Linked DNA regions of Chroogloeocystis siderophila 5.2 s.c.1. The protein of the gene in region 2 binds, or shares a complex with, the protein of the main gene of each other region. Links are inferred from orthologs where the notes say so. Each region holds a gene or a part of one and is shown on either strand. Other genes may lie near its edges. The genes, in order: mnmG and mnmE.

Region 1 (14,977 bases), on a different replicon or contig from region 2:
AAAATTGGTAATAAATAATTTTATAGCTCTTTGTTGCTTGTTGCTGTATAAAATTCTTGGCGCTCGATTCGCTGAGCCTCAAGTTAAGCAAATAATTGAATCATCCGCTATATATTTGGAGTGAGGAATATAGGACATGGTAAAAATCTCAATTACCTGTTAGCAACGAGAGCTATACTGTAGTTTAATCGTGTCATGGACACCAAATTATCTTCCCATATTCCGCTTTAACTGGTCTAGCTCCTCTTGGGTTTCCCATCGTTGAAACGTTGCTTCGAGATCGTCTGCACCCTGCGATCGTGCCCGACGATTCCAACCGTCTGTTTCCCAAAGTTGCTGCGTTTGATAGTTAGCACGGTTCGTTTGTGCTTCTGTGGCTTTAGTTTGAACTTCTTGACGTCGTTGTTGAATTTGGCGGAGTAATTCTTTTGCTTGGGTGATGCGTTCTTTTAAACCCTGCATGTGACCCCAACGCTGATTACCTTCGCGTAATAGTGCGGCTTCGCGCTCTTGTGCTGGTTGCGCAAGATCGAGTCGATTTGCAGCTTTTGCTTTTTCTACACGAACGTGCCAGCGCTGGATTTCTTGCGCAGTTGCTAGAATTTCATCTTGTGCGCGTTTCTCTTGTAATTGCAAATCCGCAATTAACTTTAAAGTATCTTCTTCTTGTTCGCGTAGTTGTTCTAAAAGCGCTTCAAACTCCAAATGCGGGTTGTTGCGCAAAAATTCTTCTAAGCGGTTTTCTAAAAAGCGGTTGAAATCGTCGAATAAGCCCACTATGAGAACTCCATTGATGAGGGGTCAGAGGTCAGGGGTCAGAGGTCGGGGGAGAATTACATATAACTTTTTCACTCATTACAAGCTACTAGATACACTCGCTCCTCGTTTCTCACCCTTTTCCCCTACGATACTAAAACGGAAGGTTGTGCGATCGCTCCACTACGAGAACGTATTTCTAGATAGACGAGCAACGCATTGACATCTGCAGGGTTTACACCACCAATCCGCGCTGCTTGACCGATTGTTAGCGGTTTGACTTTGGCAAGCTTCTCGCGTGCTTCTTTCGATAAGGTTTCGATCACAGCATAATTTAGATCTGATGGTAGTAGACGGTGTGCTTGTCGTGAAATTTGGTCGATCTGGTTTTGCTGGCGTTGTAGATAGCCTGAATATTTAATTTCAATTTCAGCACCTTCTTTTTCCACAACATCAAGATCCGAGTTACCTAAACCATGATGTTCGAGATCTTCGTAATGAAAGCCAGGACGTCGCAGTAAGTCAGCAAGTGTAATCGAGCCTTTGATTGCTTGTTTTGTAGAAGATGCGATCGCTTGTCCTACGGGTTCGTGTTCTTTCACGCGTGTGGTGTAGAGTCGTTCTTTTTCCGCTGCAATGTTTGCTTGTTTGCGGGTAAACAGTTCCCACCTGCGGTCATCAATCAACCCAATCTCGCGCCCTAATGGTGTTAACCGCTGATCGGCATTATCGGAGCGCAGTAACAACCGATACTCAGAACGGCTAGTCAGCATTCGATAAGGTTCGCGGAGGTCTTTGGTACACAAATCGTCTACTAACGTCCCGATATAACTTTGTTCGCGGGCAAAGACAATCATTTCTTGATGCCGTACATAACGCGCCGCATTGATCCCAGCGACAATTCCTTGGGCTGCGGCTTCTTCATAACCTGTTGTGCCGTTGATTTGCCCCGCACAGAATAACCCTGCAATTTTTTTTGTCATCAGTGTTGGGTAACATTGCGTCGCAGGCAAGTAGTCGTATTCCACTGCATACGCTGGACGTAGCATCACGCAGTTTTCCAGTCCTGGAAGCGTGCGTAGCATCTGAAGTTGCAGCGCTTCGGGTAAACCTGTCGAAAACCCCTGAATATAAAGTTCAGGAATATCACGCCCTTCGGGTTCAATAAATATCTGATGACTTTCTTTATCAGCAAAACGGACAATTTTATCTTCAATACTGGGACAGTAGCGCGGTCCTTTAGCATCGATCCAGCCGCCGTAGACTGGAGATAAATGAAGATTATCGCGAATCAACTGATGTGTTGCAGCGGTCGTACGCGTTAGATAACAAGGCATTTGCTCGCGTTCTACCCACACATTTGGGTCAAAGCTGAACCAACGTATCTCCGAGTCGCCTGGTTGGGGTTCTAGTTGGGTGTAATCAAGCGATCGCTTGTCAACTCGTGCTGGCGTTCCTGTTTTTAATCGTCCAGTTTCAAACCCTAGCTGATTGAGTGTTTCTGTCAATCCTTCCGCGGCAAATTCTCCGGCGCGTCCGGCGGGCATTGATTTATTACCAACCCAAATGCGACCACCGAGAAATGTCCCCGTCGTTAAAATCACTGTAGGAGATTTGAATCCGACGCCGAAGTAAGTTTCGACACCAATAACTTCATCGTTTGCGCCCAATACCAAATCTGTGACCATCGCTTCGCGAATTGTCAAGTTTTCTTGGTTCTCGACAATTCCTTTCATAACGGCTGCGTATTCCCGCTTATCCGTTTGCGCGCGTAATGCCCACACCGCAGGACCTCTCGACGAGTTAAGTATCCGCTTTTGTAGGTAGGTACGGTCTGCCATTTTGCCGATTTCCCCACCCAAGGCATCAACTTCGTGCGTCAACTGCGATTTTGCTGGACCTCCGACCGCAGGATTACACGGTTGCCAAGCAATTTTATCCAAGTTGAGCGTCAGGAGTAGCGTCCGACAGCCCAAGCGTGCGGTAGCAAGAGCAGCTTCACAACCAGCATGACCTGCTCCGACAACGATGACATCAAACGCGTCGATAAATTCTACATTCGTGGGCGATCGCATAAGCTATGGCTTCAAGCAGCAGCAACGACTCAGTATTTTAATTCTAATTGTTATACCAAAGAAGGAGTCAGAGGTCGGAGATTGGAGTTTTTCAAGCTGATTGCCAAGGCGGATGATTCTCATTTTGCAACAATTACAGATTACAGAAGCTCGTGATACTATTTCACAAAAAGCGTGATTGAGAAGGACGGCTCTTAATTCTTTTTCTTTGCCCTTGCTCTTTATTCGGGTCAGCCTTACGGAAATACGGTATATGAAATACTTCTTTCTCACTGATGGCTGGATAGTGTGCCGAGTCTGGGCATCGGATGGGTTGTGGAACGAAACTGCGTGGCGACGTCAACCAGATATTAACCGGTTAAATATTTGTCTTGTAGAAGCTAACGAAAAGTTGTGGTTGTACGCTGTAGAAGACATTGTGTTGACCGTAGAGGTCAAACCAATCGTCAGCCTTCAAAATAACTCCACCGCCCAAGGCATCGGTCAAGTTGTCCTCAAACGCTTAATAAGTGCCGAACAGGTGATTGAGCGCTTAGGTGCAGCCGAAGCGATGTGTCAGTTGACAAATATTCAATCAGTTGTGCAATAACCCGATGGGATCGCTCTTGCAATCGGCACAGGACATAGTTACACTTTTTTAATAATTCTCATTTTTGTTTGTCCTTCAGTTGCTTAGCTGTGAAGACAATTTGTTACTCCAACACAGTTGTGTTTCTTGGCAAGCACCTGGTAATAACAAAAAGTTGAAAAATTGCATTGTAGACATAATTCACCCTTGGAGGATCGTAGTCAATGGGACTACCCTGGTACCGAGTACATACAGTCGTCTTGAATGATCCAGGGCGACTGATTTCTGTACACCTAATGCATACTGCGCTTGTTGCAGGTTGGGCTGGTTCTATGGCCCTGTATGAATTAGCAATTTTTGACTCCAGCGATCCGGTTCTCAACCCCATGTGGCGGCAAGGAATGTACGTACTGCCGTTCATGGCGCGCTTAGGCGTTACTGGTTCCTGGGGGGGCTGGAACGTTACAGGAAGTGCTGTAACTGACCCAGGTATTTGGTCATTTGAGGGCGTTGCTGCTGCTCATATTGTCCTTTCTGGGCTGTTATTCTTAGCGGCTGTTTGGCACTGGGTTTATTGGGATTTAGAACTTTTCAGAGACCCTCGTACTGGCGAACCCGCGCTTGATTTGCCAAAAATGTTTGGCATCCACTTGTTTCTATCTGGTCTGTTGTGCTTCGGTTTTGGTGCGTTCCACCTTACCGGATTATTTGGTCCAGGAATGTGGGTGTCTGACCCTTATGGTCTAACAGGTAGCGTTCAACCTGTCGCACCAGAGTGGGGACCTGCTGGGTTTAACCCCTTTAACCCTGGAGGCGTTGTCGCCCACCATATCGCGGCGGGTGTTGTTGGTATTATTGCTGGTTTATTTCACCTTTCCGTGCGACCACCCGAACGGCTGTACAAAGCTCTACGGATGGGTAACATTGAAACGGTACTTTCTAGCAGTATTGCGGCAGTCTTCTTTGCTGCGTTTGTTGTTGCTGGCACCATGTGGTACGGCAGCGCGACCACGCCAATCGAATTGTTTGGTCCTACCCGTTATCAATGGGATGATGGTTATTTCAAACAAGAAATTCAGCGTCGCGTACAAGCAAGTGTAGCCGAAGGAGCGTCTTTATCTGAGGCTTGGTCGGAAATTCCTGAAAAGCTTGCATTCTATGACTACATCGGTAACAACCCAGCTAAAGGTGGTTTGTTCCGTGTAGGTCCAATGAATAAAACTAACGGCGTTGCTTTGGCTTGGTTGGGTCATCCGGTGTTTCAAGATGCTGAAGGACGCGAATTGTTTGTGCGTCGGATGCCTGCGTTCTTTGAAACATTTCCAGTAATCTTGACCGATGCCGATGGTGTTGTCCGCGCGGATATTCCTTTCCGTCGGGCAGAATCTAAATATAGCTTTGAGCAAGCAGGTGTCACTGTTAGCTTCTACGGCGGTGAGTTGGACGGGCAAACTTTTACCGATCCAACTGATGTGAAGAAGTACGCACGTCAAGCTCAATTAGGCGAACCCTTCTTATTTGATGGCGACCAAAGTACGCGATTTGGCGATTTGGCGATCGCGAAACCGGACGGTGTATTCCGTACCTCTCCTCGCGGTTGGTTTACTTTCGCACACGCTACGTTTGCGTTGTTATTCTTCTTTGGTCATCTCTGGCACGGTTCACGGACAATCTTCCGCGACGTATTTGCCGGAATTGAGGCCGATCTAGAAGAACAAGTCGAGTTTGGTTTGTTCCAAAAATTAGGCGACAAGACAACCAGAAAGAAAGAAGCCGTTTAGTGCTTTTTCTTAATTTGTAAAGAACGGTAACAAATTGCTGCGGCAACTATAGCCTTAGTAGTTTTTTAAACCGTTCTTTTCTTTTGCTTGGTAAACTATCAATATTAGCTCAGCTTGTAATTAGAACATTGTCTTATGGAAAGCGTTGCTTACATCTTAATTCTTGCTTTGGCAATCGGAACTCTATTCTTTGCGATCGCCTTTCGCGAACCTCCCCGTATCCAAAAGAAATAGCAATTCAAGCTAGTTTTAGCAAGAAATGCGATTAGACAACCGCTGCTACCGATTGTGGTAGTGGCGGATTGTTTGCATTTTTACCTGCTTTAAGGTAAATAGAGTTTTATAGCAAGGTTAATAGAGTTAGAACATTATTGAGGCTAATATTTAGCTCTAACCTCTAACCTCTGACCTCTGCTGTTGAAAGTAAATCCTTTAAAGATGCGTTTTTTATGCGCTGTCCTTTCTGCCAACATCCTAATCATCGGGTGTTGGAATCACGAGTAACAGAAGCAGGACAAAGTATCCGCAGGCGACGTGATTGCCTCAATTGTCAACGTCGCTTTACAACCTATGAGCGTATTGAGTTTTTACCCATTACCGTTTTAAAACAAAACGGCGATCGCGAGTGTTTTGACCGCTCAAAACTACTTCGAGGCATTGTCCAAGCTTGTCATAAAACAGGCATTTCTACAGTACGGCTCGAAGCATTAGTAGACGAAATTGAATCGGAACTTCAACAACGCACCTCGCGCGAAGTCACAAGTTTAGAAATTGGCGAATTAGTTTTGCATCACCTCAAATCACTTAGCGAAGTAGCTTATGTGCGTTTTGCTTCGGTGTACCGCCAATTTCAGAGCATCCGTGATTTTGTAGATACTTTAGAAGATTTGGCACAGCGCAGCAGCCCCGCAGCAACAGACATCGCCGCCGAAACCATTAATGATTATGAATTTACTCATTCATGATAATCAGGTATAATGGAGGGTCTGAATACTTGTGCGTATAGATTTGGCTTTCCTACGCTAGGATTAATTAAAGATGTATGGAAATGGTCTTGATGGTTAGGACACTATAAAAGCTCAGAACCATTGCCCTAACTAGGGTAAGGCAATACCTAGCTGCTGTTTTAACACTGACCTCTGACCTCTGACCCCTAAGAAGTTAGGAGGCAAAAACTTACGGAGACTAAATACCAGGAACACATTAGCATGGTCAATCAGAAACAAACTGTCGCAGAAATTGGTTTTACTCACGAAGATTTCGCTGCTCTACTCGATAAATACGATTATCACTTTAGTCCTGGAGATACGGTAGCTGGGACAGTATTCAGTATCGAGCCTAGAGGCGCTCTGATTGACATTGGTGCGAAAACAGCGGCGTACATCCCGATTCAGGAGATGTCCATTAACCGCGTGGATTCCCCAGAAGAAGTTTTACAATCGAACGAAACACGGGAATTCTTCATTCTTACCGATGAAAATGAAGATGGTCAGCTAACGCTGTCGATTCGCCGGATCGAGTATATGCGGGCGTGGGAACGAGTACGCCAATTGCAAACCGAAGATGCTACAGTGCGCTCTAATGTCTTTGCGACCAATCGTGGTGGCGCGTTAGTCCGCATTGAAGGTCTGCGGGGCTTCATTCCAGGATCGCATATTAGTACTCGTAAACCCAAGGAAGACTTAGTCGGCGAAGAACTACCGCTAAAATTTTTAGAAGTAGATGAAGACCGCAACCGCTTGGTTCTCTCGCACCGCCGCGCCTTAGTTGAGCGCAAGATGAACCGTCTAGAAGTCGGTGAGGTTGTGATTGGTACTGTACGCGGAATTAAGCCTTACGGTGCCTTTATTGATATTGGTGGCGTTAGCGGTTTGCTGCACATCTCCGAAATCTCGCACGATCACATTGATACGCCTCATAGCGTGTTTAACGTCAATGATGAAGTGAAAGTGATGATCATTGATTTAGACGCGGAACGCGGTCGAATCTCGTTGTCTACGAAGCAGCTAGAACCTGAACCAGGCGATATGATTAAAAATCGCGACCTGGTGTACGATAAAGCAGAAGAAATGGCCGCTAAGTATCGAGAGCAGATGCTTGCTAAACAGCAAGGAATCCCTCTAGAAGAAACTGAAGCAGTCGAGGAAGAAATTCCTGCTGCTACGGAAGAAGAAATTCCTGCTGCTATTGACGAGGAGTAAGTTTATTTTTGCGGAGAAAGTAACAGTAATTCATACTTCATAACAAGAGGGTTTATCCCTCTTTTTTTATTTCTCAAGCCATAAATTTTAATCTGTGAGTTACACAAATCAAATGTGTATGCACACTTCGTGCAATGAGCCGCAAATTGAGTTTTAGACAAGTTTTAATCAAAATAATAACAGCAGCATTATCAGCGAGGTATCTTATTTGGTTACAATTCAGTGTAAACATATAACTTTTCAAAACATCCAAGCAATCATCTTTGATAAAGACGGCACGCTAGAAGATTCTGAAGAATATTTGCGTTCCTTAGGGCAAAAGCGATCGCGCTTAATTGATGCGCAAATTCCAGGAATCGGAGAACCGTTATTAATGGCGTTTGGAATTCAGGGCGATCGCCTCGATCCGACAGGATTACTTGCAGTTGGTAGTCGTTATGAAACCGAAATTGCCGCAGCAGCTTATATTGCTGAAACAGGGCGGGGGTGGTTAGACTCACGCGCGATCGCGCACAATGCGTTTATGGAAGCCGATCAAGTGATTGGGACAACACCTTCACCCTTATTTGTCGGTTCGTTGGAAGTCTTACAGGATCTATCGCAAGCAGGTTTGAAACTAGGAATTCTTTCAGCAGCTTCTACACAGCGCGTAAAAGCTTTTGTCGAACGCCATCAGTTGCAAGACTACGTACAATTGCAAATGGGAGTTGAGGAATTTGGACCTAGTAAACCCGATCCGGCGTTGTTTATTCAAGCTTGCCAAAAGCTAGAAGTCGCACCCCAAAATACCTTAATGGTAGGAGATTCGGTAGGTGATATCGAAATGGCGCGTAACGCTGGTGCAGCAGGGTGTATTGGTATTTCCTGGAGAAGTGCGGCTGCACATTTACATTCAGCCGATGTGGCGATCGCGCAACTCAATGAAATTCAGATCTGCCAATCCAACTAAATTTTCCCCGACTTTTGGGATCATCCTTTATTCTTAACTTATCCGTATATTGGAAATGTTGCTATGATGGCAGACTAACATCATACAACCATCAACACTTATACATTATGAGTTAAGGAGATGCCCTTGTCTCGTCGTTATTTTTTTACTTCTGAATCAGTCACAGAAGGACATCCAGACAAAATCTGCGATCAAATTTCTGATACCATTTTAGATACGTTGCTAGCACAAGATCCTGCTAGCCGCGTTGCCGCAGAAGTTGTCGTCAATACTGGGTTAGTCCTGATTACCGGAGAAATCAGCACCAAAGCCCATGTTAACTACGTTGATATTGCGCGCAAGAAAATTGCTGATATTGGCTATACCGATGCGAATAATGGCTTTTCTGACAATAGTTGTGCGGTTTTAGTTGCTTTAGACGAACAATCGCCCGATATTGCCCAAGGTGTGAATACAGCGCACGAAAGTCGCGAACAAGATAGCGAAGAACAATTCGATGCGATCGGTGCTGGCGACCAAGGTATCATGTTTGGCTTTGCTTGCAACGAAACACCCGAGTTGATGCCATTACCAATCAGTTTGGCACACCGAATTTCCCGCCGCTTAGCTGCTGTACGCAAAACAGGAGATTTACCTTACCTTCGTCCTGATGGTAAAACTCAAGTCACCGTTGCTTACGAAGATGGACGTCCAGTCGGAATTGACACCATCCTCATTTCCACTCAGCATACAGCAACAATTGGTGATATTACCAATACCGAAGCGGTACAAGCCAAAATCAAAGCGGATTTATGGACAGCAGTAGTTGAACCTGTGTTTGCCGATATTGCGATTAAACCAGATGATAGTACGCGCTTTTTAGTAAATCCTACTGGTAAGTTTGTCATTGGTGGTCCGCAAGGAGATTCAGGACTCACTGGACGTAAGATCATTGTGGATACCTACGGTGGTTATTCGCGCCACGGTGGTGGGGCTTTTTCTGGTAAAGATCCCACAAAAGTAGACCGCAGTGCGGCTTATGCGTGTCGTTATGTCGCTAAAAATATTGTTGCTGCTGGGTTGGCAGAAAAGTGTGAAGTACAACTGAGTTATGCGATCGGTGTCGCGCGACCTGTCAGTATCTTAGTGGAAACCTTTGGTACGGGCAAAGTTGAAGAAGATCGCTTACTAGAGTTAGTCAAACAGCACTTTGAACTTCGTCCTGCGGGCATTATCCATGCTTTTAATTTGCAAAAGCTGCCATCTGAACGAGGCGGACGTTTTTATCAGGACGTCGCGGCTTACGGTCATTTTGGTCGCACTGATTTGGATTTGCCATGGGAACGTACCGATAAAGCCGATGCGTTGAAAGCAGCGTCTCAACCACTTTCAGCAACTGTTGGATAAGTAAAACTGATGAGTGGCTGGCGTGTAGTAACTAGAATAAAGCCAGCCACTTACCGCTGTACAGAGTTGTGAATGATGACTTGGTAATTTGCAGTTACGACAAAATTCCAACTACACCGTAATAAACGCAAACACCAGCACCAACTAAATACACGAACCAAGTCAGAAAAAATCTAACAGCACGACCTGGGGACAGTCCATACGTTGTAATTAATCCCCAAGCATGGGTAATTCGTTTTATAATTAATGCGCTTCCCAGCAGCCATACTAACACAGTCGGCAATTTCATTAACTCCAACGCCACAAGAAACAGTAATCCCACCGGTACATACTCGCTAAAATTGCCAAAAGCACGAACTTTTCGCTGCAATACTCCGTCCATCATCACTCGTTTTGGTTGCAACTCACTTTTGCGTGTAGTTCTCGACAAAGGCTGCCCATTTACTAGGCTTATCGAGGTAATTAGGCTGCGTTGCTACCTCTTCTTTCGATCCGCCATGCCAAACCCTAGTACTAATTCGCTCCATATAAGACAGCGCAAAAGCGATGAAACCACTAAGTCCGATAAACAGCGTTGAAATGGGAATAGGATTAGTCATTGATACTTGCTTTGCAACTTCTGCCCTTCATTGTGCCAGCTTAATAATTAGAAAGTATCTCGGCTGTTTGTTGCGGTGTGACTAAAGTATTGGCACACAAAATGCCCGAAGCTGCAACCGCAGGAACGCCAATTCCTGGCATCGTGCTATCGCCAACGCGGTATAATCCTGGTATCGGTGTCGTAGTTCCAAGGAACATCCCTTGACCTGCGGCGATCGCAGGTCCGTATGTACCTTGATATCGTCGGAGATAATAGGCATGGGTTAATGGCGTACCAATAAGTTCTATGACAACTCGTTGCCTAATATCAGGAATTATGCATTCTAAAGCTTTGTATAAGGATTGCGATCGCGCTTTTTTCTTCTCTTCATACCGATCATCGCGCTGCCAATTGCTGTAAGGTTCTAATGTATAAGCATGAACGACATGATGACCCGATGGTGCAAGCGTCGCATCCCATACGGAAGGAATTGAAATCATGCACGTGTTACCTGGTTCGGTAATATCCTGTTGTGTATCATGAACGACAACATGATGACCTGTCAAATGCTCTAAACCCTCAGCTTTGATACCGAGATGAAGATGCATAAAGCTATCTACCGCTGGTGTCTTTAATGAGGCTTGGCGATAGGATGCGGGTAAGTTTTCAGGACGCAACAAATTATTACATGTATCCCAAATTGAAGCATTGGAAATCACTACAGGGGCTTTGAGGATTTCACCGTTGCGTAAGCGCACCCCAGCGACTTTACTAGACTCTACCAAGATTTGCTCGACATGAGTTCCCAAGCGCAACTCACCACCCCAACGTTTTAAACCGCGTACTAAAGCATCAACGATCACACCACTACCACCAATAGGATAATCGACTCCGATGTGCGATCGCTCACCTAACATAAACGCAACTTCTGGAGCAATTGTGCCATGTGCCTTTAAGCCTGATAAGAGAAAACACTCTAAATCAATTAATCGTCGTACCCAAGGGTCTTGTACTTCCCGATCCATTACTTGCCCTACAGAACTTTGGATCGTTCCTAAATGAGGTAGCATTTTGAGCAATGATGGTAAGTATTTTAATAGAGTCGGAATAAGTTGCCAATCTGCTCTTAAAGCGAGTGTGGGAATTCCTTGTAAAGATTCATACAGTGGAAGCAATCGTTGGATAAATCGCTGTAGTTCCCTTGCACCTAGGGGAGTAATTTTGGCTACTGTCTCAAGATACTGCTCAATTGAGCTATAAACTGCAAAAGTACCTTCAGGAAAGTGGTAGTGTCCTGGCGGGTCATAAGAGATCGATTTTATTGATTCTCCTAACACTTCTAGAACTTGCCGTAAGGGGTTATAACTATGTGGGTTACTCAAACCACAGTAAAACGAAGGACCCGAATCAAAGATAAATCTGCGTCGCGTGAAACTGTGTGCTGCACCACCAGCAATGTTGTGACTTTCACAAACAATAACTCGTTTGCCATAACGCGATAATAAACCACCAGCGGTTAAACCACCGATACCACTACCAATGATGATGACATCGCTATCTTGCATGGATATACTGACATAAAATTTGAAGATCAATAGCCTGGCGACTGAAGTCGCGGCTTAACAAACGAAGTCCACCTCCGTGGACTAATGCAAAACTCTATCTTACAGAAAGCTACGAAGAACGGTTGTATGATTACATTTGCGGGGGTCATGCGCTAAGCTTTTATTCTATTATCAATACAACCAGCTACGATATTCTGCGTTGGTGTCTTTCATGTCTTCGTACAGCCAAACTATACGATCTATAAACCACAGTTTACCAAGATAAACAACGACATTGCCTAGAAGTGTAGACCAAACATTAACAGCAACCAATGTTGTGTATCAATATTCATCTCCCGCCAGAATTATTTCAGTCATATATTGTAGAATCACCCGAAGATATTCCCCCAGAGTTACTTCATCTATTTAAGCAACCGCATCAGCAATACTTTTTTCCTTTTTTTTACTCAGAGGAAGTTCAACAAAAACATCCCGCGACATTTCTGCACCGTAGCCGATACAAGCAAGCACGTCTTCTCGTTCTATGCTTGGATAAGCTTCAAGAACGTTCTCAATTGTTGCACTACCTGCTAAGTAGTCCAAAATCAGGGAAACCCATATACGATGTCCGCGAATGCAAGGTTTGCCAACACAGATATTTGGGTCGATAGAAATTATCGACAGTAAATCGTCCTGGGTCATAACAGTTGACCTGTTGTAGGTGATGGGATGGTTTTTCATTCGGGTTTTTTAGAATCGGTGCAGATGCGTGTTCATTTTGCATTTAGATCCTCAATTACCCGCTAATATATTTACATTAGCTCTTTATTTCAAGTTTTGTCAATATTGTAATTACAAAGTAGGATGCCAAGAAAAAAAGAGACAATTACACTGTCAATTCCACCAGGAACGAAAGAACAACTCGAAGCGATCGCCTGCCGATTCAACATTTTGTGGGGCAAAGACCCTAGTATTTCTGGGTTAATCGTGGCGATCGCCCAACACGCCCTAGAGCTAGGAAAGCCCTTTGAGCTTGATTCCAATCAAATTAATGCCTTGCAGCAAGCAATTAAAGCTTTAAATGATGCAGGTCGTATTGGGGAAGCTCAAACTATACTTACACTTTTGTTAGATAGAGGCAATCTAGAAACTCCCTTGCGGCAATCGTTGCTTAAACAACTCAGCCAACCCGCTCAAGCATGGCGGATTTTAGTCGATGAATATCGGGAGAAAAAACAACCTTTTTACATCCTCTATCATGACTCGCAAGACAAAGACCGAGAATACACCGTTCGCCACGCTGAGATTAAATTCTTCGATAAACGCTTTTATCTTCTTGTTTGGTGTGAAGAAACCGCAGATGTAGAAGACGATTCGCAGCAATTACCCGAACTTTGGCACAATCGCTGTTTGCGGTTAGAGCGAATCAGGTCAATTGTACCAATTAATGGTGATTGGCGAGGTGAATTAGATTACATCGAAGTGCAATTACACTTCTTGGGCTGGATGGTAAAAGCCTATGAACGTAAAAATGACGATATCGAAGATATAACGATTAGAGATGTCCGTAAAGTAGTGCGGCGAGTTGCGCTACCTTTTTGGTTAATCCGAGAAGTGCTGCGGTATGAGGAAAATTGCGTAATTGTGTCTCCTGAAGCAATGCGCGATCTCCTCGCTGCAAAGCTACGTACTTTGTGCCAGTTGTACGATATTCAAACCAATAGTTAGATCATAAAGCAGACTTTTCACCAATTCCCAATTACCACTTATTAGTATGAGCTAGCTCAAAGACGAAACCATAAATTCCTGACAAATTGAGGATAGTTGAGTTGAGAGGGTCAATCGAGATGACCAAGGCTACCCTCATGCAAACCGCACCTGGACACGAAGTGCTTGCAGCCGCAGGTAAAAAATATCTACGTCCTGGCGGGAGAATAGCGACAGAACAACTACTTGAGTGGGCGAATTTTCAACCAGGTGAAACAGTTTTAGAACTCGCTGCGAGTTTTGGCTATAGTGCTATATCGCTTGCACAACGCTATGGTGTCAAAGTTGTTGGTGTCGAGAAAAAACCTGAAAGTGTCCGCCAAGCGCGTGACAATATTCGGGCTGCAAACTTAGAAAATCAAATTGAAATCATCGAGGGTGACATTTTCCATCTCGACGCGATACCAGGACAGTTTGATTATGTTTTAGCCGAAGCCATCCTGACAATGCAATCTCCACCAGGGAAGGCTAAGATTTTGCAAGGAATTCGCGATTGCCTCAAACCTGGCGGTAAGTTTCTCTCGCATGAATTATTAGCCCGTGACAACGAAGAACAAATTCGCGCTCTCTTGAAAACTCCCCTCAACGCGGGGAACCCGCGCACGGGGGTTTTCGCTGAACTTGCACAAGTTATTCGCGTTAATGCAACACCACTTTCCGAAGCGAACTGGATTAACATCTATGAAGCCGCAGGATTACACATCGAAAAAGTTCAAACTGGAGCAATGAGTCTCTTAAATTTTAGACAGATGTTTCAGGATGAAGGTATTGTTAATACGCTGCGAATTTTAGGAAATATTCTAACTCGCGAACCGATCCGTAAACGAGTTTTAGAGATGCGACGTGTTTTTAATAAATACCATGAAGAATTAGGTTATATCCTCATCTGTGCCACTACTCAGTAATTTGTAATGCCAACGACACTTTCAAGTAGAAATCATGACTTCTACCATAAATACTAATGTGTCTTCAAAAATCCAACTGCGAGAACAAATTGAATATCCTAGTGCTGGAGTTCTCAGTAAAGTATTAATTAAAGACAACGCTTGTCAACATGTGCTATTTTGTCTTGCAGCTAACACAGAAATAACCGAACACACTTCTACTTACAACGCCACAATTAATGTGATTGAAGGTGAAGGAATATTAACCCTTCAAGGGCAAGAAATCTCTTTGCAGCCAGGTATTTTTGTTTTTATGCCTGCTCATGCACCTCATGCACTAAAAGCAACAGAGAATTTAGCATTTCTTCTCACGCTATCTGAAAAGATCGCACAAAGCTAGGAATAATTTTGTTTGAAGTTACATTTTTTCAGCCAATTATTGATGATTTGAGGCAAAAATATGCAATCAGCAACATTGTACGAGAA
Region 2 (14,914 bases):
CCCAAACAGGGGGAGCCACTCTTGTGCGGAGATGTCCTCCTTTGAGAGAAGTGGCGTTGAGGGAATTTTGAATGTTTAATTTATCGTAGCGTGGGTGTCGTACCTGCGGAAAATAATATTTAACGTACCCAAAAATAAACGATAGTGAGTGTCAACACAGTTAGCGGTAAGCCAAACCGCAAGTGTTCCCAAAACGTGAGTTTATAACCTAATCTTGCGGCTGCTTCTGCTGTAATTAAATTAGCTACAGCACCAAATAACGATAAATTTCCGGCTAAAGTTGCTCCCGCTGCTAGCATCAACCATGAGCGCATATCTTCTCGCGAAATCAACGGTTCAATCAAAAGCACTGCGGGAACATTAGAGATGAGATTTGATAAAATTGCGGTGACTCCGAGTAGTCCGGCAGGATCGTTTACCCAAGTGGTGAATGGGGCTAGCAAATCCAGTTTTTGCGTACCCCGCGTCAAAATAAATAAGCCGGAAAACATCACGAGTAAATTCCAGTCGATTTCGTTAAGAACGCGTTCGGGTTTCAACCGCCGTGTAATCAATAATAAAGCCGCAGCAACTAACGCCGCCTCAGCCAGCGGAACACCTAAGACAAAACTTGTCAATAGCGCTAAGGTAATAACAACGCTTTTGATAAATAGCGGTCGATATATGCGATAACTAACTTGCGTTGCTTCACCAGGAACCGCTTGCAGTGAACGCACTTCAGGGTAGTACCACCACAGTAGAGCGATTTGCAAACACAATCCTACCACCGCCACCGGCGCAAGAACGCGAGCAAATTCGACATAACCGATCCCCGAAAACGAACCAATCAAGATATTTTGCGGATTCCCGCTAATTGTGGCAACCGAACCAATATTTGTAGCCGCAGCCAAAGCTAATAAGTAAGGAATCGGATTGAGTTTCAGCGTCTGTGTGAGCGAAAGAGTTAAGGGTGTAAAGACGAGTGCTAACGTGTCGTTAAGTAGAAATGCCGAAAGAAATCCGCTGCCAAACGTTAAAACAACTAATAAACCAAAAGGACTGCGCGTCAAGTGTAAAAGAAACGCCAGCGCGACTTGAAAGAAACCTGCATAAGCAAGATTCGCGTTAACGATCATCATACTTAGCAGGAAAACAATCGTTTTCGGGTCAATCGCCTGCCATGCTTCAGCAAGACTTAGTACACCCAAGGCAATAAGAACCGCAGAACCGACAAGCGCGATCGTCGCCCGATTCATGCGTAACCCTGGAAAGTAACCCAAACCCAAGCCTAAGTAGGTTAAGGCGATCGCACCAATGCTGGCGTATTGCAAAAAAATCACCACAGATCAAAAGCCGCCACGAGGCTAGCAGTGAGTGAAAATACACGTAAGTTCAAGCTTGGTCATGTGGGTAATTGGTAATGGGTAAGAATATGTGTCTTTTACTTCAACTAACTTTTAACCCTGATCTCCGACCTCTGACCTCTATTTTTATGATGGTGTAAGCGAATACCGATAAACACGTCATAAACAAAATTCCAGAAATCTTTTCTTGCTTGTAAGATGCCTAAAGTTTGCGGAGAACCTTTCGCATCAAGCAGCGGCTTAGTCGCATAGTAAGCGGGTTGATAATTATACCAGGGAATTGAAGGCCATAGATGGTGAATTAAGTGATAGTTTTGCCCCATAATTAGTAGATTCAAGATGCGATTAGGGTAAACGCGGGCATTTTTCCAGCGATCGCGCGATTCATGGGGACGATGAGGGAAATAATCAAAGAATAATCCTAAAGCGAGGCCCACAACCGCAGAAGGAATAAACCAAAAATTCAGGATGTAACCCAAGAAATGGTACTGAATCGAAACCCAAAAGATGGCGACAACAATCAAACGACCGATAAACCATTCTAGCAACTCATAATTGCGCCACAGTTGCCGTTTGAAGAAAAATATCTCGTGATATAGAAATCGAGCATTAATCAACCACAGCGGACCTGCGGTAGAAACAAAATAATCAGGATCGTTTTCAGGATCATTGACATGGGCGTGATGCTGCAAATGTACTCGCGTAAAGACAGGAAAGGAAAACGCTAACATCAACGCACTACCATGCCCTAAAATTGCGTTAATTGTGCGGTTACGGTGGGCAGATTGATGACAAGCATCGTGAATGACTGTACCCGCAATGTGTAAAGCCAGCACATTCGTTGTAAAGCAGCACCAGTGCGGCCATTCCCACAGCCAGTAGCCTAAATTAGACAAGACTAGCATGATGACTGCGGTTAAAAACATTGTGACTGTAATGTTTAGACCCCCTGGCGCAATTAAAAACTCCTTGGGGACTGTCATTGGCTTTTGTGCCTCTGACATGAGCATCTGTTAACTCCTTTTGCAGAAGGTATTGAGTAGTGTATGATACGGCTATCTCAATATTAAAGTTTTGTATAGCAGAAGTCATAGAATTTTGAATTTTAGAATGAAAAAAGCTCCTCGGCGCAGGTGCTAAGCATTCACGGGTAGCAATTATGAAGGCGATCAACGACGAGGTTGATTAGATGAAATATGATCGGGTAAGCATTTTGCTTGCCTGTAGTGCTACACAGTCGAGTTGTCACCCAGCAAAATTGCAGAAAAACTGACTGCTGCTTTTACAGCAGTAACAGAGGCAAGATAAGATTTGATTGTCGAAATGAACTATATCATTCCAAAGTAACTCTTAAGGTTCAATTTATTATCTTTTAGTTAATAACAAAAAAGCGCTCTTCTTCTTCATTAATCAGGAATAGCCTCAATGCAACTACCAGGTTCCTCCCCACGTCGGACGAAAATTGTCGCCACCATTGGTCCAGCCACTAGCCAGCCCGAAGTACTACGTGCGTTGATTGAAGCAGGCGCTACGACCCTACGGCTTAATTTCTCACATGGTACTCATGCCGATCATCAACGTAGCGTCCGTCTAATTCGCCAAATCGCCTTTGAACTCGATCAACCCGTAGCTATTCTGCAAGATTTACAAGGACCAAAAATTCGCTTAGGACGATTTGAAACTGGTTCTGTCGTCGTGTGCAAAGGAGATGTATTTACTCTCACGAGCCAGCCAATTGTTGGTACACAGCATAAAAGTTGCGTGACTTACGATAACCTAGCACAAGAAGTTCCTGTCGGTGCGACAATTCTCCTCGATGATGGTCGAGTTGAAATGGTCGTTAAAGAAGTTGATCGCATCGCCCAAGAGTTGCATTGTCGCGTTGTTGTAGGTGGGGTACTTTCTAACAACAAAGGAGTCAATTTTCCAGGCGTCTATTTATCAATCAAGGCACTGACAGAAAAAGACCGTGAAGATTTAATGTTCGGTCTCGATCAAGGTGTGGATTGGGTAGCACTGTCGTTTGTGCGTAACCCGCAAGACGTTTTAGAAGTGAAAGACCTGATTTCCAGTACAGGAAAGCAAGTACCAGTCGTTGCCAAAATCGAAAAGCATGAAGCGATCGAACAAATGGAAGCGATCTTGGCTTTATGCGATGGCGTTATGGTTGCCAGAGGCGATTTGGGCGTAGAACTTCCCGCTGAAGATGTTCCTATCTTACAAAAGCGCTTGATTGCGACGGCAAACCGCTTGGGTATTCCAATTATTACAGCGACACAGATGTTAGACAGCATGGTACACAGTCCGCGACCAACTCGCGCGGAAGTTTCTGACGTTGCCAACGCGATCTTAGATGGTACCGATGCTGTAATGCTTTCTAACGAAACTGCTGTAGGTAAGTATCCGGTGGAAGCTGTCGCAACAATGGCACGAATTGCGGTCAGAATCGAGCAAGAACAAGGTTTAGCTGCAAATCCACACAAAATTAAAGATACCCGCCATTCAATTCCCAATGCGATTAGCCAAGCCGTAGGTCAAATTGCGGAACAGTTGGAAGCTTCAGCAATTATGACGCTGACAAAAACCGGTTCGACTGCGCGTAACGTTTCTAAGTTTCGTCCAGCAACACCAATACTCGCGATTACACCACACGTCGAGATTGCGCGACAATTGCAACTGGTATGGGGTGTTAAACCCTTGTTACTCCTAGATTTAGCTTCGACAAATCAGACGTTTCAAGCTGCATTGAATGTTGCTCAGGAAAAGCAATTACTCAAACAAGGCGATTTAGTCGTGATGACTGCTGGAACTCTTCAAGGTGTTTCGGGTTCTACCGATCTCATCAAAGTTGAAGTCGTCAAAGCAATTCTCGGTCGCGGTCATGGCATTGGACAAGGTTCAGTGAGTGGACGCGCCCGCGTGGCATATGACCCAATGGATGTTGGTAAGTTTAATCCTGGAGAAATTCTCGTTGCATCGAGTACGAATGCTAATTATGTTGAAGCAATTCGTAAAGCTGCTGCGATTATTATCGAGGAAGAAAGTTCGACGTGTCATGCCGCAGTGATTGGACAATGCTTGAATGTCCCAGTGATTGTTGGTGTTAAACAAGCTACAGAAGTCATTCGCGATGGAGCAATCTTAACGTTGGATGTTCATCGGGGATTGATTTATTCTGGAGTTGTTTAAATCGATTGATACAAAGTAAAATAAAATCCCACTTTCCGGCCGAAGAATGGCAAGATCAATAAGTACGGCGACTAACGTCACAGCTTAACAAACAAAATCCACTGACGTGGATTAACACAAGAATAAGCGTTGTAAAGACTTGTGAAGACAGGTTTTGCCTTTATCGCTGCGGTTGAAACCGCTAAGGTTTTTTTCTTCTATGCCGGAACATCACAAATCAATTGCTCAACATTACCACGATCGCACTAAATATCACCCTGAAACGATCACCGCTAAAAGTCAAGGGCTGGATTGGAATAAGCAACCAGTCCCGTTTAAAGATTACAAAATTGGCACAAGCTATGACTTAAAGCCTTACATCCAAGAAGAAAATCTTGCCTTTTCCGATGAACCTGTCGCCTTGTGGTGGCGACGATTATCGCGACTCTTATTTTGCAGCTATGGGCTAACGGCGAAATTGCCTAGCATGATGAACCCGATTTATTTACGGGCTGCACCTTCGGCGGGTGGTTTGTATCCAGCTGAAGTTTATCTGATTTCGCGCGGAACACCGTTACTTCCAGCAGGATTGTATAGTTACCAACCACAGACACACTCCTTGATTCACTTTTGGGAAAATGATGTTTGGCAATCGTTGCAAACCGCTTGTTTTGCACACTCTGCATTAGAGAAAACCAATTTAGCGATTGTCACCACAGCCGTTTTTTATCGCTCAGCATGGCGCTATCAAGACCGCGCGTATCGGCGTATATTTCTGGATACAGGTCACTTGTTGGGAAATATTGAGTTAGCCTGTGCGTTGAATGATTATCGGGCGCATTTGATCGGTGGTTTTGCCGATGAAATTGTTAATCAATTACTTTACCTCGATGCACAACAAGAAGGCGCGATCGCGGTTGTCGCTTTAGCCGATTTACTTGATGTCCAACAAAATTTTTCCGTGGGAATTACCGCTTTACCTTCTACTACGCAAACAAATTATCCTCATATACCTGATGGCGAACTTTTAGGTTACTGTCACCGTGCAACGCAAATTGAACCTGACGCGGAGGCAGATAGTTCTGAAGTTACGCCCACTACCTCGCTAGAAGATAAGTACAACTTTCCCTTCTGTCTTAAGGTTCCTACTGCAACTGCGCCCATCGACTGGGGCTTAAATCTTGAAGGATTAGAACGCACAATTCTTCGGCGACGTTCAACACGGGCTTACAGTGGTGCGGATTTAACTGTAGATGAACTTAAGGCGTTACTTGATTTTACGTATCAACCGCAAAATTACATCGAACAAGGTTTAGATGAAGCTCCTGATTACTTTGACTTAAATTTAATCGAAACCTTCGTTGCTGTCTCAGGAGTCAGTGGATTAGAAGAAGGCTGCTATTACTACGCACCAAAAGCGCAAGAATTGCGACAAATTCGTTTTAAAAACTTCCGCCGCGAGTTACATTACCTCTGTTTAGGGCAAGAACTCGGTCGCGATGCTGCTGCTGTATTATTTCACACCGCAGACTTAAAAACCGCAGTTACTCAGTACGGCGATCGCGTTTACCGCTATTTGCATATGGATGCTGGACATCTAGGACAAAGATTAAATTTAGCAGCAATTTATCTCAACCTAGGTGTGAGTGGCATTGGTGGCTTTTTTGATGATCTCGTTAATGAAGTCTTAGGAATTCCTGCTGAAGAAGCCGTCATTTATATTACAACAATCGGACGGCAACGATAACAAATTAGCTTAGACGTATAGAGATTACTAAATAAAGCAATCACATAAATTAAATTAATAGCTTAGAGCATTGGCGCAAAAAGACAATGACACAAGCACTTGAACAACGCACCTATACACCTGAAGAGTATCTTAACTTCGAGGTTAACTCGGATGAGAGACACGAATACATTAATCAAGAAATTATTCCAATGACTGATGGTACTCCTGCACATAATGAAATTGCTAGCATTCTCAATGCTGCTTTAAGAGGAAGTTTGAAAGGTAAACCTTATAGTATCTTTGTTGCCGATCAGCGACTATGGATTTCTGAGGTAATCTCTACACTTATCCTGATGTTATGGTTGTACCCCGTCCATTGCAACTACAAACAGGACGCAACGATACTATTACCAATCCCGTAATGATTGCTGAAGTTTTATCTAAATCAACACAAGATTACGATCGCGGCGAAAAGTTTGTTGCCTACCGCACCATTGATAGTTTCTGCGAATATTTACTAATCAATCAATACAGCATTCATGTTGAACACTATATCAAGACTGCGGCGCATCAATGGCTACTTTCAGAATACGAAGATCCCAAACGCTATCTTTTAGTGCTTTTGATTTTCAAATTCAAATTGCTGAAATTTATGAAAACATCGATTTGAATGCTTGAGATTATGATGTTTACTGAAAATTATAGCAGGGAGCAGAAGTCAGAATTAAAAGCTAGTTGAAGCAGCAGTTTGCGTTGCGTGCGGAGGTTTCCTCTGTTAAGCAAACTTTACAAGATAATAGTTCTGAGCTTCCATCATATCCTAATCCTATTGACCACTACTATAGATTAAGCTCTAGAGCAATTTGAGTTACTTATTAACAATATTCCTATTACCAATTACTTATCACCAAGCCACACAAACAATTTAAATATTTAGACAAATTAAATAAACTACTTTCCAATACAAAACCGACTAAAAATCCGATCAAGAACGGACTCGGTAACTTCTTCTCCGGTAATTTCTCCTAAAGCTTGAATCGCCCCTCGCAAATCAATCGTCCAAAAATCTAAAGGTAATTGCTGTTTGATTGTGGTTTGTACTTGTTCTAAAGAAGCTTTGGCACGGGTAAGCGCAGCGGCTTGGCGCTGATTAATTGCTAAGTCGGTATCGGCTGAGTGAACTTTTCCGGTTTGGACTGTCGTTAAAATAACTTGTTCCAAATTTTCAATACCTTGATTTTTAGCAGCCGCAGTTGTTACGACATAACTGATATCGTCTGGATAGTTTACGGCTTCTGCTGAAGCTAAGTCAGTTTTATTAACAACTAAGATCAACGGACGATGTTGTACTTTTTGATAAATTTCTGCATCCGCCGCAGTCCAACCCGCAGCAGCATCAATAGTCAGCAATACTAAATCAGCCGCAGCAGCACTAGTAAGTGATCGCTCAACGCCAATTTTCTCTACCTGATCTTCCGTAGCGCGAATGCCAGCAGTGTCTAACACTTGTATTGGAATACCACCAACGACTAACTGCGACTCAACAACATCACGCGTTGTCCCTGGTAAATCAGTCACGATCGCGCGATCGCTGCGACTCCACGCATTGAGTAAACTTGATTTTCCCACATTCGGACGCCCGACAATTGCAACTTTTAAGCCACTCCGCAACAGTTCACCGCGATCTGCTGTTGCTAATATTTTTGTTACTTGTGCTAAAACTTCTGCAAGTTGTGATACTATTTCATTACAATCCAAAGGTGGCAAGTCCTCCTCAAAATCGATACGGGCTTCAATTTCTGCGAGAATATCTAAACATCTCGCGCGCAAATCGCGAATCGGATGCGCTAGTTTACCCTGCAACCCAGCTAACGCAGTTTGAGCAGCTTGTGGCGATCGTGCTCCCACTAAATCAGCAATGCTTTCGGCTTGAGTTAGGTCGAGTCTGCCATTGAGAAAGGCGCGTAAGGTAAATTCTCCAGGTTGCGCGAGTTTTGCTCCTTGTACTAAACACAACTGTAATACCTGCTGCACCGCCATAATACCACCATGACAATGGAACTCTACAACGTCTTCACGTGTATAAGATCGCGGTGCTTGCATAACCAGTAGAAGTGCTTCATCGACAACTTGTTTTGTTTGGGGATCGCGGATATAACCATAGAGAATACGGTGTGATTCCCAAACTTGTCTCCCAGGGGCTTGAAATAAAGCTTGGGCAATCGCCAGGCTTTGTGTACCAGATACCCGCACAATACCTACACTGCCTTGTTGTGGCACAATAGCAGTTGCGATCGCCGCGATCGTTGTTCCTAATCGCTCGTATGTCACGCTTTTGTTGAACCTAAGTTCTTTGAACTATTTTAGGAGAGGTTGGAGGTCAGAGATCGGAGATTAGGGAATTTGTCTTGATAGTTTGTAATCTGCTGTTGAAATGACACGCCTAATGTTGAATATTGCGCAAATTTTAGCACAAGAGTTATCATTAAAGCCTTTCCAAGTCGAAAACGCACTTGAATTATTTGCCGAAGGTGCGACAATTCCTTTTATTGCGCGTTACCGCAAAGAACGCACTGGCGAGATGAATGAAGTCCAACTGCGCGACTTAGCGGAAAGGTACACGTATTTAACAGAATTAGAAGCAAGAAAGACAACAGTTTTAGATGCGATCGCTTCCGCTGGCAAACTCACAGATGAACTAAAACACAAAATCGAAACCTGTCTGCAAAAAACCGAATTAGAAGACTTATATCTTCCGTATCGACCAAAACGCCGGACAAAAGCAACGATCGCGCGAGAAAAGGGGTTAGAACCACTAGCACAACATATTAAATCTTTAAATTCACGAAATGCAGCGATCGCTTCGCTAGAAAAAGTCGCAGTAGATTATATTTCTGAGGAAAAAGACGTCAAAACGGTTGCAGAAGCGTTAAGCGGTGCAGGAGATATTTTAGCCGAAGAAGTTTCCGAGAAAGCAGATTTACGCGCATATATTAGAGATTATCTCCTTCAAAACGGCGTATTTAAATCTCAAATCAAAAAGGAGTATCCTGAAGAAACCACTAAGTTTGAAACTTACCGAGATTTTACTGTTAGTGTGAAAGCGATCGCCCCGCATAGTCTCCTAGCACTCCTACGCGGTGAAAATGAAAAAGTACTAAATTTGGAACTTGCTTTCGATGAATCCGAGGTTCTCGCGACTTTAGCCGCACAAGAAATCAAAACTAAAGTTCCCGAAATTCGGGAATTTTATCGCGCAATGCTCAAAGATGCATTTAACCGCTTGATGAAAGCTTCCTTAATCGGTGAAGTCATTGCCCAAAAGAAAGCCGAAGCTGATATTGAATCGATTAAAACGTTTGAAACAAATTTAAGAGAATTACTACTATCGCCACCAGCAGGAATGAAACCCACACTCGCAATTGATCCTGGATTTCGTACTGGGTGTAAAGTTGCTGTGTTAGACGAGACAGGAAAGTTTTTAGAATATCAAGCGATTTTTCCTCATGCTTCAGCAAACGAGGAATCGCAAGCTGCAAATACACTTAAAAAGTTAATCGAAAAATATAAAATTGAACTCATTGCAATTGGTAACGGTACAGCTAGCCGTGAAACCGATGAATTTGTGTCAGAAGTGTTAGCAACAATCGAACGCAAGCCAATTAAAGTTATCGTCAATGAGTCAGGTGCATCGATCTACTCAGCGAGTCAAGTTGCGCTTGCAGAATTTCCCGATCTTGATGTTACTGTACGCGGTGCAATTAGTATCGGTCGCCGCTTGCAAGACCCTTTAGCCGAATTAGTAAAAATTGATCCCAAGTCAATCGGTGTTGGACAATATCAACACGATGTCGATCAAAAATTACTTAAAAAGAAGCTTGATGAAACCGTAGAAAGCTGTGTTAACTACGTTGGTGTAGATTTGAATACTGCTTCTAAAGAGTTATTAACTTTTGTCGCGGGGATTAGTGCAACAGTTGCTAATAATATTGTTGCCTATCGCAATCAAAATGGTGCTTTTAAACAGCGCCGCGAGTTATTGAAAGTTCCTAAGCTAGGACCAAAAGCTTTTGAGCAAGCTGCGGGTTTTTTGCGAATTCGTGGTGGGGAAAATCCTTTAGATAATACCGCTGTTCATCCTGAAAGTTACGGTGTTGTCGAAGCGATCGCCGCAGATTTAAACGTATCTCCTGTAAATATTACTCAAAGCGCTCAAAAGCTCAAATCAATTTCATTGAAAAAATATGTAACCGCGACCATTGGCGAACCTACACTACGCGACATCATTAACGAATTAGAAAAACCAGGAAGAGATCCGCGTGCCGAATTTAAGTACGCTACTTTCAAACAAGGAATTAAAGAAATTACCGATCTCAAGGTTGGTATGGAACTAGAAGGTATCGTGACAAACGTTGCTAACTTTGGTGCTTTCGTAGATATTGGTGTTCACGAAAATGGTTTAGTTCATATTTCTCAACTATCCGAGCGTTTTGTCAGCGATCCTAAACAAATTGTGAAAGTCGGGCAAATTGTGCGCGTGAAAGTTTTAGACGTTAACGAAAAACAAAAACGGATTAGTTTATCAATGAAAGCAATCAAGAGTAATACTCATATCAAAAATCCGGTTGATTAGTTGTATAGCAGTCGAAGGTATAGTTAGGACATCGAACACGCTAAGTTGATAGTTGACAGTTGACAAAGTCTTCCCACACTCTCTTCACTGTCAACTGATCTCTCCTATACCAAAAATGGTTACTAAAGGTGAAGGGTGACTAGTAACTATTCACTAACCACTAATATCAGCGTAACAATACCAATTTATCTTATACGCATACACTGCTTTGGATTAATGCAGTTGCTGCTTCTTGTTGTAAGGGTTGAGAAAACAAAAAACCTTGACCGTACTCACATCTCATATCTTGAAGCTGCCTAAGTTGCTCAGAAGTTTCAATTCCTTCGGCAACAACATTCATATTTAAGTTGTGAGCCATTTGTGTAATAGTATAAACTAATTCATACTTTTGATTAGTACTTCCCATTCGTTTAATAAAAGAACGGTCAATTTTTAAGGCATCAATGGAAAAGTTATGGAGATAACTGAGCGAAGAATAGCCTGTACCAAAGTCATCAACGTATAATTGAATTCCTAGATTTTTTAATTGCAGCAACATCTTCGCTGCTAAGTCTGCATTTTCGATTAAGATACTTTCTGTAATTTCGATATTTAAACTTACCCCATTTAAGCCAGTTTCGTGTAAAATGCGGTCAATTTGTTTAGTTAAGTCAGATTGTGCGAACTGTTTACCCGAACAATTGACATTAATGGTTAAAGGTGGGATAGCTGTAAATTGTTCTTGCCAAATACGTGTCTGGTGACAAGCTTGATGCAGTACCCAGTAGCCGATAGGAATAATCAAGCCTGTTTCTTCCGCAACAGGGATAAATTCTTCTGGTGAGATCAGACCGCGTGTTGGATGGTTCCACCGCAGCAATGCTTCAAAACCTCTAATTCTATTGTTATGTAGCGAGACAATTGGTTGATAGTAAATAAGTAATTCTTGACGTTCTACAGCGCGTCTTAGGTCATTTTCTAATTGCAATAATGATACTGCGCGCGTATGCATATCTTTGTCAAATACAGCATGACGCGCCTTACCAAGTGATTTAGCACGATACATAACAGTATCAGCATCACGCAGGATATCTTCAGCTTGATCGTAGCCAGTTGTGCTCAGGGCAATTCCAATACTTGTGGTGATGAAAACTTCGTGTCCGTCCAGATTAAATGGTACTATCAATTCTCGTTGAATTCGTTCAGCTACTAGCGTGGCGTCGTTAATATCCTTCATGTCATCAAGCAAGATGACGAACTCATCACCACCTAAGCGAGCAACGGTATCTGTGGAGCGCAAACAAACTTCCAATCTACGAACGAAAGCAATCAGTAGTTGATCGCCGACTAAGTGACCAAGACTGTCATTAACCAACTTGAAGCGATCTAAGTCTAAAAACAAGACAGCAAATAAATAATTACTACGTCTTTTGGCACGAACTAAAGCGTGTCCTAATCGCTGCATGAATAACGTTCGGTTAGGTAAACCTGTGAGCGAATCATGAAAAGCCTCGTAGAGTAATTTTTCTTCTGCTAGCGTCCGTTCCGTAATTTCTGCTTGTAACTCTTGGTTAATTTGTGCTAGTTCCGCAGTTCTTTCGCGTACTCGAATTTCCAAGTCATCGTGCGCTTTGCGTAATGCTTCTTGCGATCGCTTCCGTTCGCACGCTTCTAAAGTCACCGAGACTAAATCAGCGATGGAAGCTGCAAAATTTTTTTCCTCAATACTCCAGTGACGCATAGAATTTACGTGTTCGTGACACACGACTCCCACCATCTGTCCGCCCAGCCAAATGGGTGCATCCAACATTGAGACAATACTATTGGTATGGAGATACAATCTTGCGAGTTCTTTTGTACGGGGATCGGAGTGTGCATCACAAGCTGCGATCGTTCGTTCTTCTTGCAACGCTTCAAAGTAAGTAGGATAGTGGGCTGCGGCTAATTCTGCACCTTGAGAATGCTCGTCAACACTTTTGCGATATAGGTCAATGCAAAGCAGTTTTTTGTAAAGTTCGTCATCGTATAACCACACTCCAACGCGTTCTACTGCTAATGTGTGTGCAGCAGCTTCAGTAATTTCTTGTAAATTAGTGTGTAAATCGCTGCAATCGAGCATCTTGTGCTTTGCTAGTTCAGCAAGAACTTTATCGTATCTGTGATAGCGTTCTTGGCTTTGGCGTTGCTCTTCTATCGAATGTTCCAACGCTTCTAACATTTCATTGATTGTACCTGCTAAGCCAGATAGTTCGTCTTGCCCACTAATCGGAAATACGCGGGCGGCGAGATCGCCACTTCTGCCAATACTATGAACATCCGCACTTAAGCGTGATAGCCGTGACAAGATCAGCTTTTCTATTAACAACAGTGTGGCAACGGCAAACATTAACCCAACGATCGCCAAAGATAATAGAAGATGACGAATACTCGCTTTACCTTGTTGATAAGTTAATCTTGGCGCATCCACACAGAGTAGTAGTGCTGGATTGCCATAGATATCTTGAATAATCGTGTAGCCAGCGATCGTTTGTTCATCGAGTGGTAGTACTAAAATAGACTCTTTGGGTAAGTCTCTGAAAGCAGAACGCACGCGTTGAATATCCGGCGGTACTTGTATATCGTCAAAGCGATACATCCTCAACGATAAATGAGTTTTTTCAGCTAGTTTTGCGATCGCCAAATTATTCAAGTAACGACCCATGATTAGTGTTCCTCGAACCGGACCACGACTCTCACTATTGAGAATTGGTCTTGAGGCAATCATCATCGCACCTTCAGGTAGCATCACTAGCCCTGATATTGAACTTTTGATACTTGAGTGTTCTAGAACGGTTTTTGCTGCAATATGTTTTTGAAAGTTGGGTAAAAGATTTATTGCTTCTTTACGTTCTAAGTCATAGCCTTTATCAAAAATAATTCTTTTAGAAGCATCAACGTAAAGCATCAAATTTAGCTTCAACCGATTGATGCTGACATTACTAAGATAAGTTGTAATGTATTGCCGATTTGCATCTTCTATAAACGCGTATGTTTCGTCCCATTCTGCCCAGTCGCGTGTTGTTAAACTTAGTTTGGCAATTTCATCAGATAAAGCTTCCTGCACTCTTCTAACGTTGTAGCGAGTATCTTCTGCTTCTAATCTCGAAAAACCACGTAATAAAATAGTTGATGATGTAGCATAGATAACCCCAATTAGACTAATGAGCGTAACAGCGATCAGTAATAGTGTTTTTTTCCGAAGTGTCATGTGTGCAATCTAAGGGGTTATATCAAAAGCTTGCAGAACACATCCCCACTTTCAAATATAATTCTGAAACTTCTAATACTCAAAAAAACATTAAACCTTGCGTTTCACTACCGTACATTTACGGTAATTTCTTACAATGCGTAATTGATACTATTATGATTTCCGTAAAATTACGATTGTTTTTATGTGGGGCATATTTGTTAAAATCTGAAATTTATTAATTTAAATTTGTATAATATTTTTTGATATCTACTCTAGAGTAATAGTTTATGTTGGCTTATAAGCTCTCGATTAAGTAGACAAAACACTTATTTAGCCGATTGTTTTTTTAAGTATTTTGTATGAATATTTGTTAATGACAGTGAATACACTGAACAAAGCTTTTACTTAGTTCAATCCCTATCAGTGAATTCACGATTGTATCTCAATAAAGATAGCGTTAAATTGACCTTGTTCAGCGAAAAATACTTTGTCAAGCACATTGTTAAAGCTGAAACACGAGCCTGCTAATTTTTTATTAGCATGAAAAAATGTTTAATCTTTAAGATTCTTAGATATTATTAATTCTTAAAAAAATAGTATGTTTTGATATTTAAAACCGTATATGCAAACGAAAAGTATACTTATTAGCTGTAATAGATTCATCAATAAGGCATTTCCGAGATAAGAGAGAAGAGTAGGTTTTCATTGCTGACTGAAAAACAATTTGCACACTAACTAGCATAGGTTTTGGATAAAAAATGGTAGTATTATCTGAAATTTTCCGCTTGGCAAAAAATGAAAAGTTCTACATAGCTAAAAGTAGATTTGGTCAA

What was found.
Region 1: the proteins of mnmE (region 2) and mnmG are in contact, whole or in part, in a solved structure (PDB 9HIP), measured with the Escherichia coli proteins. The link is inferred for Chroogloeocystis siderophila 5.2 s.c.1 from one-to-one orthologs.

What each region holds. Positions count from the first base shown.
Region 1 is NZ_MRCC01000006.1:221,608-236,584, reverse strand. What follows is about bases 368-3,343. They hold mnmG (tRNA uridine-5-carboxymethylaminomethyl(34) synthesis enzyme MnmG), read right to left. Parts: upstream 2,832-3,343; coding sequence 903-2,831; downstream 368-902. Other genes in these bases: NIES1031_RS09215 (hypothetical protein), read left to right, coding at 3,085-3,343; NIES1031_RS09225 (TIGR04376 family protein), read right to left, coding at 368-780. In the rest of the region: more of NIES1031_RS09225, read right to left, coding at 208-367; more of NIES1031_RS09215, read left to right, coding at 3,344-3,420; psbB (photosystem II chlorophyll-binding protein CP47), read left to right, coding at 3,624-5,180; NIES1031_RS09205 (photosystem II reaction center protein T), read left to right, coding at 5,316-5,414; transcriptional regulator NrdR, read left to right, coding at 5,630-6,145; NIES1031_RS09195 (30S ribosomal protein S1), read left to right, coding at 6,389-7,381; NIES1031_RS09190 (HAD family hydrolase), read left to right, coding at 7,590-8,330; metK (methionine adenosyltransferase), read left to right, coding at 8,457-9,716; NIES1031_RS25555 (MAPEG family protein), read right to left, coding at 9,811-10,119; NIES1031_RS25550 (hypothetical protein), read right to left, coding at 10,121-10,315; NIES1031_RS09175 (phytoene desaturase family protein), read right to left, coding at 10,356-11,861; NIES1031_RS24280 (DUF6653 family protein), read right to left, coding at 12,033-12,173; NIES1031_RS09170 (DUF433 domain-containing protein), read right to left, coding at 12,267-12,542; NIES1031_RS09165 (WYL domain-containing protein), read left to right, coding at 12,705-13,568; NIES1031_RS09160 (SAM-dependent methyltransferase), read left to right, coding at 13,688-14,512; NIES1031_RS09155 (cupin domain-containing protein), read left to right, coding at 14,547-14,891; NIES1031_RS09150 (group I truncated hemoglobin), read left to right, coding at 14,952-14,977. UniProt on the Escherichia coli protein: NAD-binding protein involved in the addition of a carboxymethylaminomethyl (cmnm) group at the wobble position (U34) of certain tRNAs, forming tRNA-cmnm(5)s(2)U34.
Region 2 is NZ_MRCC01000003.1:326,495-341,408, reverse strand. Bases 6,382-9,294 are described here. They hold mnmE (tRNA uridine-5-carboxymethylaminomethyl(34) synthesis GTPase MnmE), read right to left. Parts: upstream 8,572-9,294; coding sequence 7,192-8,571; downstream 6,382-7,191. Other genes in these bases: NIES1031_RS04865 (Tex family protein), read left to right, coding at 8,687-9,294; NIES1031_RS26210 (Uma2 family endonuclease), read left to right, coding at 6,599-6,910; NIES1031_RS26215 (Uma2 family endonuclease), read left to right, coding at 6,382-6,662. Also shown: aroH (chorismate mutase), read left to right, coding at 1-79; NIES1031_RS04895 (anion transporter), read right to left, coding at 120-1,322; crtR (beta-carotene hydroxylase), read right to left, coding at 1,430-2,347; pyk (pyruvate kinase), read left to right, coding at 2,769-4,532; NIES1031_RS04880 (SagB/ThcOx family dehydrogenase), read left to right, coding at 4,732-6,258; more of NIES1031_RS26215, read left to right, coding at 6,345-6,381; more of NIES1031_RS04865, read left to right, coding at 9,295-10,873; NIES1031_RS04860 (EAL domain-containing protein), read right to left, coding at 11,064-14,099; NIES1031_RS04855 (SET domain-containing protein), read left to right, coding at 14,840-14,914. UniProt on the Escherichia coli protein: Exhibits a very high intrinsic GTPase hydrolysis rate. Involved in the addition of a carboxymethylaminomethyl (cmnm) group at the wobble position (U34) of certain tRNAs, forming tRNA-cmnm(5)s(2)U34.